DNA from 2 places in the Bacillus sp. NP247 genome. Region 2 is predicted to be linked to the other one. Evidence: riboswitches for the same ligand, from Rfam matches in the RefSeq annotation. Region 2 holds a riboswitch; the other holds the start of a gene.
What was found. Region 2 has a riboswitch for thiamine pyrophosphate ahead of KPL75_RS16260 (MTH1187 family thiamine-binding protein). Riboswitches for the same ligand answer to the same signal wherever they lie in the genome.
Positions count from the first base shown of each region.

Region 1 (5,585 bases), 2.2 Mb from region 2:
CCTGGTTTACGTGTAGGGTGGATTATTGCAGATAAAGAACTGATTCATTATTTAGAAAGTGTTAAAAGAGCAAGAACCATTCACACATCTACGCTAGATCAAGCTGTTCTGTTTCAATATTTACATGAAGGATATTTTGAAAAATATTTAAAAAAGGCAAGATCTGTTTATAAGAAAAAATATGAGTTAGCTGTTGGGGCTTGCAATCAGTACATTCCGTTTAAAAGGATGACTGGAGATGGTGGACTTCATTTGTTTATAGAGTTGGAAGAAAAAATTCACGCCCGCACACTTTTACAAAAGTGTTATGAGAAAGGCGTAACGTTTTCTCCTGGAGATGTTTTTTATTCTGATGGAGAGGGAGCGAATACATTCCGATTAGGATTTTCACGTTTGAAGGAAAAAGAAATAGTTAGCGGGATTCAAATAATTGGTGAAACTTTAAAAAATGAAATTTGGAGTTGAGAAAATGAGAATTGGCGTTATTATGGGAGGAGTATCCTCTGAAAAACAAGTATCAATTATGACTGGGAATGAAATGATTGCACATTTAGATGAAAATAAGTATGAAATCGTTCCAATTACGTTAAATGAAAAAATGGATTTAATTGAAAAAGCGAAAGACATTGATTTTGCATTGCTAGCATTACACGGAAAATACGGAGAAGATGGTACGGTTCAAGGGACGCTTGAGAGTTTAGGTATTCCATATAGCGGCAGCAATATGTTATCTAGCGGTATATGTATGGATAAAAATATTTCGAAAAAGATTTTACGTTATGAAGGAGTAGAAACACCAGATTGGATTGAACTTACAAAAATGGAGGATCTAAAACTTGATGATTTAGATAAGTTAGGATTTCCATTAGTGGTAAAACCAAACTCTGGCGGCTCGAGTGTTGGCGTAAAGATTGTCAATAATAAAAATGAATTGATCTCAATGCTGGAAACTGTATTTGAATGGGATTCTGAAGTGGTAATTGAAAAGTATATAAAAGGTGACGAGATTACATGTTCAATTTTTGATGGTAAACAGTTACCTGTCGTTTCAATTCGACATGCAGCTGAGTTTTTCGACTACAATGCAAAATACGATGATGTTAGTACAATTGAAGAAGTTATTGAACTTCCAGCTGAAATACAGGAACGTGTAAATAAAGCGTCATTAGCTTGTTATAAAGCATTAAAATGTAGTGTTTATGCAAGGGTAGATATGATGGTGAAGGACGGAATTCCATATGTAATGGAGGTTAATACATTACCAGGGATGACACAATCAAGTTTACTGCCAAAAAGTGCAGATGCTGCGGGGATTAATTATAGTAAACTATTAGATATGATAATTGAAACTTCATTAAAAGTAAGGAAAGAAGAAGGTTTTTAAGATAAGTGTACAATTAAAAATTTTGATAGTTCCACGAAGTATGCTATGATAATTACAATACGACAACTAAATATTTATCCACTAGGGGGGCCTTTTGTAGGCTGAGATCAAATGTAATTTTGAGACTCTTAGTACCTGATCTGGTTAATACCAGCGTAGGGAAGTGGGAAGACGATTATATTTAAAGAATACATTAATATTGTCTATTTCACTTTCTTTACGCCTGTAAAGAAAGTTTTTTTTTGTTTTACGGGTTTAATAACTGTGGATAAATACGTATATTTTATACATTATTGGAGGAATTTAAATGACTTTTTCACAAACATTACGTAAAGAAGTAGATTCTATTTGGGAAGCAAGTTTTCATCATCCTTTTGTAAAAAAACTTGGTGAAGGTACGTTAGATTTGGCAAGTTTTCGTTATTACGTACTTCAAGATTCATATTATTTAAGTCATTTTGCTAGAGTACAAACTTTAGGAGCTGCAAAGGCTCTTGAATTAGAAACGACAGCTCGCATGGCGCACCATGCTCAAAATACATATGAAGCAGAATTATCATTACATGAGAATTTCGCAAAGAAATTAGGAATTACGAAAGAAGAAAAAGATAATTTTATCCCTGCACCAACTGCATATGCGTATACTTCACATATGTATCGTGCTGCGTATGAAGGTCATTTAGGGGATATTATTGCAGCTATTTTACCTTGCTATTGGCTATATTATGAAATTGGTGAACGTTTAAAAGAGTGTCAGCCAGAAGAGCCAATTTATAAAGAGTGGATTTCTGCTTATGGATCTGATTGGTTCCGTACTTTAGTTGAAGAGCAAATTACACGATTAGATGCTATCGCTGAACAAGTGACAGAGTCTGATCGGAAGCGTATGAAACAGCATTTCATTATTAGTAGTCAATATGAATATTCATTTTGGGAAATGGCTTATACTTTAGAAAAATGGCCAGTGAATACAGACGTAAAAAATGTAATTGGATAAGAGTATATAAAAGGTATCGCTATATCAAGAGGTGATACCTTTTATTATATTTAGTTTCTGTAATTTTTTTGTAAATCATAGATAAAAAAATTAATAATGTATTATAATGATTTTGTAATATACAGAGTAACATAAGGAGGTAATTATATGTTAATAGTAACTTTTTATTAATTAGATTTTAATAATATATTATTAAAATATTCAAATTCAATCTAGTTATTTCCGTCAATGTGCTTGGTTTAAATTTGATTCGTTTATGCTTTAAAAAATTAGTATCTTTTCTAGTATTATTCATAATCAATATAAATTAAGAGAGGAAGTATTAATAATATGGAAAAATTACGGTTATTAGCATTTAAAAATATAGTAGAACCCCTCTATAATGAGAAAGTATCGTATATTTATTTTCCTATTGAATGGCTTGAGATTGTAGAGATACATTATAGAACATTTTTATTAACGAGCAAATTAAAACTTTTAAATGAAAGATTGTATGAAATGTTTTCTGATATATTATTCATTCAGCATAATCCATATATATTAAGGGAAGATACGCCCTGGATTGTAGCAAAAGAACCAATGAAACAAGAACAGTTAGACTATATTTTCCAAAGCTGGTATGAGGTTATTCATGATTGGAAACCGAATAAATTAATAGATCCACCACATTTAGAATGGCAGTATGACTTAATTAGTAATTTACCAGTATTACATGATAAAAAAACGTTTTCTAAATGGGTACCAGCTTTAATTACTCATATTTTTTGCGAAAAGCCTTTACGTATGGAAAATAAGAATGAAGAAGAAATATATTTTTCGCCACTGCGATCACAATATGTTTCTGAAGCGATGTCTGAGCCAATTAAAGATGAAGAAACACATGATTATTTTGCTTATGTATATCGGTTTGAATACGTAACTCGTGGAGGTGAGAATATTCCGCTATTAAAAGTATCTGTAGGGATTAGGAGGTTTTATCAACAATATAATCATAAAGATATCTCTATACTTTTAGGGCGAAAGCGGAGCCAAATACTGATTTCAACTCCTGAATTTGAATCAAATAATAAAAAGCAAAGATTTGTAAAGTTAAAAGTGCAACAAGCTGAAAAAGGAATAAAGTGGATTAAACGTTTTAGAAACTTAAAAGATGATTATAGGATAGGGGGAGAGGTTAAATTAGAGCAAATTCTCCAATGTCCGAAAGAGTATATTAGAGGAACTAATGTAAGAGTGCTTCTTCCATATAACGAAAATATATATAAAGTTCAAGGAACAAAAATAAAATTTGGTATAAAAGTAAGAGAAAAAGTGGAACTTTTTAATGAATTCCAACAAATATTCCCATATTTCACATTACTTCCAGAATGTGAAAAGGTATTAACTAATAATGAGAATGAGTTATTACCTTTATTTGCCCCAAAGGGATTAGACTCAATTACGTTAGAAGTATGGTCAGATGATATAGTAATAGAAATAGAACAAGCGTTATTAGATAGCAAAATAGTTTTAGCTCAAAATGGTGATTCCCCCTATGTATTAAATGCAGACAATCCAGTGTTGTTAAAAATAGTAAGATATAACATTGGAAACGTGTTACAAAATCCATATAGAATGCAATATAGCCATAAAAACAAAAAGAAACTAGTAGACGATGTCGTAAAAGCTGTACATGCTACGGCAGGTGAGCAAAATGAAATGAAATTAGCATTAATTGCAATAAAAAATTGTGATGGTCGCGAAAAAATTAATCCAAAGCAAATTATTCGGGAAGGCTTCGCTCGAACGGAACGTATTTCAGCATTTATTAATTTATTTATTGGACAAAGTGTATCAAAAAAAGAAATTATTAATGCCATTCTTAGTCTGTTAGAACAAAAGGGGTTCTTAAAGCGTAGTTGGAATAAGATAAAATTACCGGGGATAATTGTAAATTTATCAATTGAGAAAATGTCTAAATATGATTTCTTACCTATTTTTTCAAAAATAAATGGGAGAGAAATAGTATATAAATTATATGGTCAAGAAGAATGGGGCACAATTGATCATACTTTATTAAATATAGGTAATAATAAAGTGTTTTTACCACAACCATCAAAAAGGAATGATATAGGAGTCAGTTTTAAACAATTTATGTCAGAAACATTAATTGAAATTTCGCAAGATGCACATAAACAAAATAAAGAAGTTTATTTTATTGCAGATGCAAATATGAGGAAATATTGGATAGAGGAATTGCAAAATGAAAGCGTTAATATTGGGGTTTCACCTGAAATAATCTCGAATTTTAAAGAGGATATAAACATAATTAGAATTAATACTAACTCAGATGTACCGAACTATATTGTTAGAGACCAAGAATATGTTATGGATGAAACGAGATTATTTGTAGATCAAATGGGAATTTACTATAGCACGGCTGCATGCGAATTAAATTGTAATGAGATAGTACAGCAGTACATACTCGAAGTTATCCCGTTTGGTGTAAAATCTGAAGAAAGAGAAGAAATCGCCAAAATGATACATTACATGTGCTGTAAATCAACCTTGCTCTCGGAACAAAATATTCATAATACGCATGTAATGCATATGGCTAAATTAATTAAAAATTATACTACCGATATTGATTCAAGGGAGTTTAAAGAATCCAATGACGAATTAGATGAAGATGTAATAATTTTAGAAAAAGAAGATGCATTGATATTAATATAAATAATAGTATACAAATCCTGCTAGTAATAATGAGCAGGATTTGTCATTTTTTCATGTAAATAAGGCTATCCTTTGTCATGTATCTTTTCTTTTACGTATTTACTTTATTTACATACAGGATTAAGATGTTTTTTAGAAATACAAAAACTACATCATATGGAAAAGCGATTTTTATTAATTGAAAAGAAAATTTGAAAGGAATGGGGAATTGTGAAGAAATTAGATGTATTATTAATGCTACTGAGCGGCCTCTTTCCAATTGCAGGAATGTTAAAGCAAATCCCTCTTGAACAATCTTTATATATTGGAGGACTTTTATTTTTTACTAGTTTCGGTAGTTACTTTGCGAAAAAGATATATTCACGTATATGTAGCTGGATAGCATATGCACCATTTATAACACTACTGTTAGTTATTTGGAATCAGGATATTTCAACAAGTGCTATAATAGCAAATGCCAAAATTGCCGCTTGTATCGCTTTAATACCTTGT
Region 1 covers NZ_CP076653.1:15,016-20,600, reverse strand. Annotated here, with positions in the region: gene KPL75_RS00110 (MocR-like pyridoxine biosynthesis transcription factor PdxR) at 1-465, shown strand, start outside; gene ddlB (D-alanine--D-alanine ligase) at 470-1,384, shown strand; TPP riboswitch at 1,458-1,563, shown strand; gene tenA (thiaminase II) at 1,692-2,381, shown strand; gene KPL75_RS00095 (pPIWI_RE module domain-containing protein) at 2,712-5,093, shown strand; gene KPL75_RS00090 (DUF3959 family protein) at 5,304-5,585, shown strand, end outside.
Region 1: it holds a riboswitch for thiamine pyrophosphate, as region 2 does, so the genes downstream of both, tenA (thiaminase II) here and KPL75_RS16260 (MTH1187 family thiamine-binding protein) in region 2, are expected to answer to the same signal.

Region 2 (5,585 bases):
ACCATTTTCAAACAAAATATTCTTATATTTTGTTTTTTTTTGCTGGAGATATTAGGGAAGGTGAAGTTAATGAAAAAATATTGGCATAAGTTATCGTTTCTTCAAAAGAATGTATTGTTAACTGTATTAGTTATTTTGACGCTTGTTGGTAGTATGGGGGCGTTAAGTTTTAACATGTTTCAAAATAGTATGATGTCTATATTCGAAAGGCATTCTTTTGAAACAGGAGATACGGTATTACATAAATTAGACGCAGAAATAGTGAGAGATGTTGCAAAAGATCCAACGGCAGAAAGAGAAAAGAGAGAGAAGTTAACAGAGAAATTAGATGAATCAACGGAAGAATTGAGCAGTGTTGGACAAACGTATATTGTTGGAGCAAAAGAAAATGAAAAAGGTGAGTTACAAATCGTCGACTTGTCTACAGACTTAGCAAATGTTGTTGAAGTAAAGCCGGGGGACTATTATAAACAACCAGATCTTTGGATGAAAGCATATGATAAGGTAATGAGCACGAAAAAAGCAAACATGACAGTAGTATATGAAGACGCATTAGGATCATGGGTAACGATATTAGAGCCAATTAAAGATGGAGAAGATAATATTGTGGCAATTGTTGCAGCCGATGTAGATGCCTCTATTGTTCCTATTACAAAGGAAAAATTCATTATACAAGGTTTAATGTTTATTTGTATTTCAGTTTTAATTGCAACTTTTATTCAATTCTTGATTGTACGTAATTCACTTGCTCCATTACAAGATTTACGTGAAGGATTACGTAAAGTGGGTGAAGGAGATTTAAGTATTGAATTAGTGGAAAGGCAAGATGATATCGGTATTATTAATTCGTATTTTAATAACACAATTGAGAAGTTTAAAGGAATTATAGATAAAGTGAAGCAGACAGCAGAACAGGTTTCCTCATCTTCAAAAGAATTGTCAGTGAGTACGAAAGAGAATAGCATGGCAGTTCAAGAAATCGTAAGTTCTATGGTTGAGTTAAGAGCTGGCGCCCAGTCACAAGAAACTTCAGTACCACAGTATTTAGGTATTGTATATGAAATGGAAGATAAGATGGAAGAGATAACGAATGCTGCAAAACAAATGGCGAAAGAGTCTGAAGGTATAGAGCATCATTCAGGAAAAGGAAATGGTGTTATTAAACAGGCGATTAATCAAATGAACATAATACAAAATGCAGTACAAGATTTATCTTCTATTATTTATTCTTTGGAAGCAAGATCAAAAGAAATTAGTGATATTGTAACTGAAATTACAGGTATTTCAAATCAAACTAATTCGCTAGCTTTACATGCTACTATTGAAGCTTCACGTGCTGAGGAAACTGGAGAGGGATTTGCCGTTGTTGCTGATGAAGTGCGTAAATTAGCAGAGCAGACGGAAGCATCAGCAAAAGATATAGCAAAATTAATTGGGGAAACACAAGCTGGAACGGAAGAAGCTGTTGTTTCAATGCAAAAAGCTTCAAAAGAAGTAGAATCAGGAACTAAACTTGTTGAAAGTAGTGGTGCTTTCTTTGAAAAAATTTCGAAATCAGCACAAACTGTTACAAATCAAGTTAGAGCTGTTTCTAGCAATTCAAATGATATATTGCAAAATAGCCAAAATATTGTTCGTGTTGTAAATGAACTATCACTTATCGCAAATAAGTATGCGAATAGTAGTAGTAATGTTCAAGAAAGTATGAAAGAACAGGAAATGTCTGTACAAGATATTGCTGAATTAGCTAGTTCTTTAAGTTGGCTTTCACAGGAGTTACAAGAGTTAATTGGGGAATTCAAAAGTTAAATGAAGTGATTATGCATGCTTTTGTTTGTTCAATAAAATAAATCATGCTACAATGAAAACGAATTAAGAACCGGGGAGCCAATTGGCTGAGAGGATGTAAGTGTACATCGACCCTCAACCTGATCTGGATAATGCCAGCGTAGGGAGTTACTTTAAAGTGATGTAGCATAAGTTATTATAGAATAACTTGTATACAAGGCTTTCCTACATGGTAGGAAAGCCTTTTCTTTTTTTGAAAACATATTTTGTAAGGGGGATTTTATTATGTCACAACAAGTTACAATTTCATTTTCAGTAGTACCACAAGCGAAGAATAAAGATGTGTATTCCGTTGTTGATAAAGCAATTGAAGTTGTACAACAATCGGGGGTTCGTTATGAAGTAGGGGCAATGGAAACAACGTTGGAAGGAGAATTAGATGTACTTCTTGACGTCATTAAACGCGCGCAACAAGCTTGCGTCGATGCTGGAGCAGAAGAAGTAATCACTTCTATTAAAATTCACTATCGTCCAAGTACGGGCGTAACGATTGACGAAAAAGTTTGGAAGTACCGTGATGAATATGCAAAACCAGAAGCGATCTAAAATAATTACAACAATTTGGCTTATCCTTCTCATTGCTATATGGGAAGGATCTGTTTCATTATTTAAAATTGAGCCGTGGATTTTACCGAAGCCGTCTGCAATTGTGCAAGAGCTAATTGGAATGAAAGATTTACTATTACCGAATACAGTGCAAACGTTACAGGAAGTAATAATTGGGTTGTTTTTTGCAATTATACTTGGGACGAGTATTGCTATCATTATGGATGTTATCCCTTTATTTCGGATTTTAATGAATCCGTTGCTCGTTATTTCGCAAACAATTCCCATCGTTGTGCTCGCTCCATTATTTATTATTTGGTTTGGGTACGGGATGTTGCCAAAAGTAATGGTTGTTATTCTTGTTTGTTTCTTCCCAATTGCGCTTAGCATTTTAGAAGGTTTCCAAACGGTAGATAAAAATATGCTGAAACTGTTACAAACAATGAAGGCAACGAAATGGCAAGTTTACCAGAAAGTAAAGTTTCCAGCAGTACTCCCATACTTTTTCTCAGGTTTAAAAATTGCAGTTACATATAGCGTAATGGGGGCAATTATCGGAGAATGGCTCGGTGCAAGTGAAGGGTTAGGGGTTATGCTTACGAGAGCTACAAAATCCTTTTTAACTGCTCGAGTATTTGGTGTTGCAGCGATTATCGTCATGGTGACATTATGTCTGTACTTTATTGTTGAATTTATGGCAAGAATAACAGCACCATGGATATACAGAAAGGGCGGCAGAAAATGAAAAAAGGTTTAAAAATTATGTTAGCTACATTATTAGCAGTAACTGTTGCCGGATGTAATCCGGCGAAGAAAGAAGAAAGTTCAAGTAAAGATAAAAAAGTAAAAGTCGTTTTAGATTGGTTTCCAAATACGAATCATACTGGCTTATATGTAGCGCAAACGAAAGATTATTACAAAAAGCAAGGGCTTGATGTAGAGATTATCCAGCCTGGTGATAATGTAACGGCAGAGCAGATGATTGCTTCTGGGAAAGCAGATTTTGCGATAAGCGCACAAGAAAATGTAACATTAGCTCGTGTTGAAGGAATCCCAGTTGTTTCTGTTGGTGCAATTATTCAGCATAATACCTCTGCTTTTGCCTCGCTAAAAAAAGATAATATGACGTCACCGAAAGATTTTGAAGGTAAACGTTATGGCGGCTGGGGAGGACCAGCAGAAGAAGCAACGTTAAAAACGATTATGGAGAAACATCAAGCTGATTTTAATAAAGTTGAAAAAATTATTCTTGGACAAACGGATTTCTTTAAATCAATCGGTCGTGATGCAGACTTTGAATGGATTTATTATGGATGGGATGGAATTGAAGCGAAGCGTCAAGGAAAAGAATTAAATACAATTATGGTGAAAGACTTAGATCCAGCGCTCGATTTCTATAGTCCTGTTATTATTACAAGTGAAAAACACACGAAGCAAGATAAAGACTTTGTGAAAAAGTTCATGACTGCAACGACAGAAGGTTATGATTTTGCAATTAAAGAACCGAAAGAAGCTGCAGATATTTTAATTAAAGCTGTTCCAGATTTGAATAAAGAATTAGTACAAGAAAGTCAAAAGTGGTTAAGTACAAAGTATCAAGATGATGCAAAAGCGTGGGGAGTACAGAAGGAAGAAGTTTGGACGAATTACATGAATTTCTTATATGACAACAAAGTTATTAAGAAGAAAATTGATGTGAAAGATGCCTTTACAAATGAATTCCTTCCAAGTGAAAAATGAGTGGATTAAAAATAAAAGATATTGTAAAAGCTTTCGATGGAAAGAATGTATTAGCAAATATTAGTGCTTCTATACAGGAGGGGGAATTCGTCTCTTTTGTAGGTCCAAGTGGCTGTGGAAAAAGCACTTTGTTAAATATGATCGCGAGTGTTGAAGAGCCAACGAGTGGAGAGGTATTTTATAACGAGGAACTTGTGAAAAAACAAGATGTTGTAAGTTATATGCCGCAACAAGATTTATTACTACCGTGGCGATCGGCCTTGCAAAATATAGTACTTCCATTGGAAATCGAAGGGAAGCCTAAAAAGCAAAGGCTAGCAGAAGGAATGGAAGCATTAAAGCAGTTCGAGCTAGATGAATATGCGGATCATTATCCAGATGAGTTATCAGGAGGCATGCGTCAAAGAATTAGTTTCCTTCGCACATATTTATGTGAAAAGCCAATTATGCTGCTGGATGAGCCTTTTGGAAAATTAGATGCATTTACAAAAATGGAAGTACACAGTTGGCTTTTAAATTCTTGGCATCAAGAAAAGCAGACAATTGTTATGGTTACACATGACTTAGATGAGGCAATTTTACTTTCTGATCGCATATTTATTTTATCTCAAAGACCAGCAACAATAGTTGGAGAGGTACAAGTGAAATTACCTAGACCACGAATGATGGATATGTTAACATCACTTGAGTTAAAGAAGGATAAGGAAGAAATTTTGAGAGTATTAGCTCCTTATATGAAAAAATAGAAAAAGTCTTTTAACAGTTTTTGGTATAATTACTGTTAAGAGGCTTTTTTATATAGGGGGAGAAAGATGCAATCTATCGAGAAAATAGTGGATTCATTAACTGCAGATAATCTTGAAGAAGGAAAAGCTTTATTAAAAAATCATATATTATTAATGAAATATGGTATGGAACACCATGAATTAAAAGAAGAAGAAATGACAAAAATTTTAAAGTGGGTTCAAGGTCGAGATCAATTGAGAGAAGATGTTCCAGAATTACGTGATTTACATTTAGTTAAAAAGTTTCAAGCGGTATTAGATGAATTTATTCATTCTATAATTTCAAATGGTTATGTAGAAGACGCAGTAGAAATTTTAGAGAGTGTATTAAAAAGTATGGGGGCAGTCGCTCATATTGTAAAAATTATGTTTGTCGGCAAAATGACAGTTAATAGAAATTCTTTAGAAATGGTAGAAGTATTAAAGCGAGAGTGCTACAACTTAATGGAACAGCGTGCTGCTGTCGGATTACATGCTCAAATCTTTCACGTTTTAGGTTTTGTGCATTCAATTCAGTTTGATTTAGAAGAAAGATCACAGGAACATGGACGAACTGTAATAGGCTTTTTAACGGATTTTAAGACGAAGGAATTGAAATCTGTACAACAATTTCAAAACGAAGAGCATATTTCAGAAGTGAAAAATATGGTTAGTAAAGAGTATGGG
Region 2 covers NZ_CP076653.1:3,095,593-3,101,177, forward strand. Annotated here, with positions in the region: gene KPL75_RS16255 (methyl-accepting chemotaxis protein) at 70-1,809, shown strand; TPP riboswitch at 1,871-1,972, shown strand; gene KPL75_RS16260 (MTH1187 family thiamine-binding protein) at 2,074-2,394, shown strand; gene KPL75_RS16265 (ABC transporter permease) at 2,366-3,139, shown strand; gene KPL75_RS16270 (ABC transporter substrate-binding protein) at 3,136-4,134, shown strand; gene KPL75_RS16275 (ABC transporter ATP-binding protein) at 4,131-4,880, shown strand; gene KPL75_RS16280 (hypothetical protein) at 4,947-5,585, shown strand, end outside.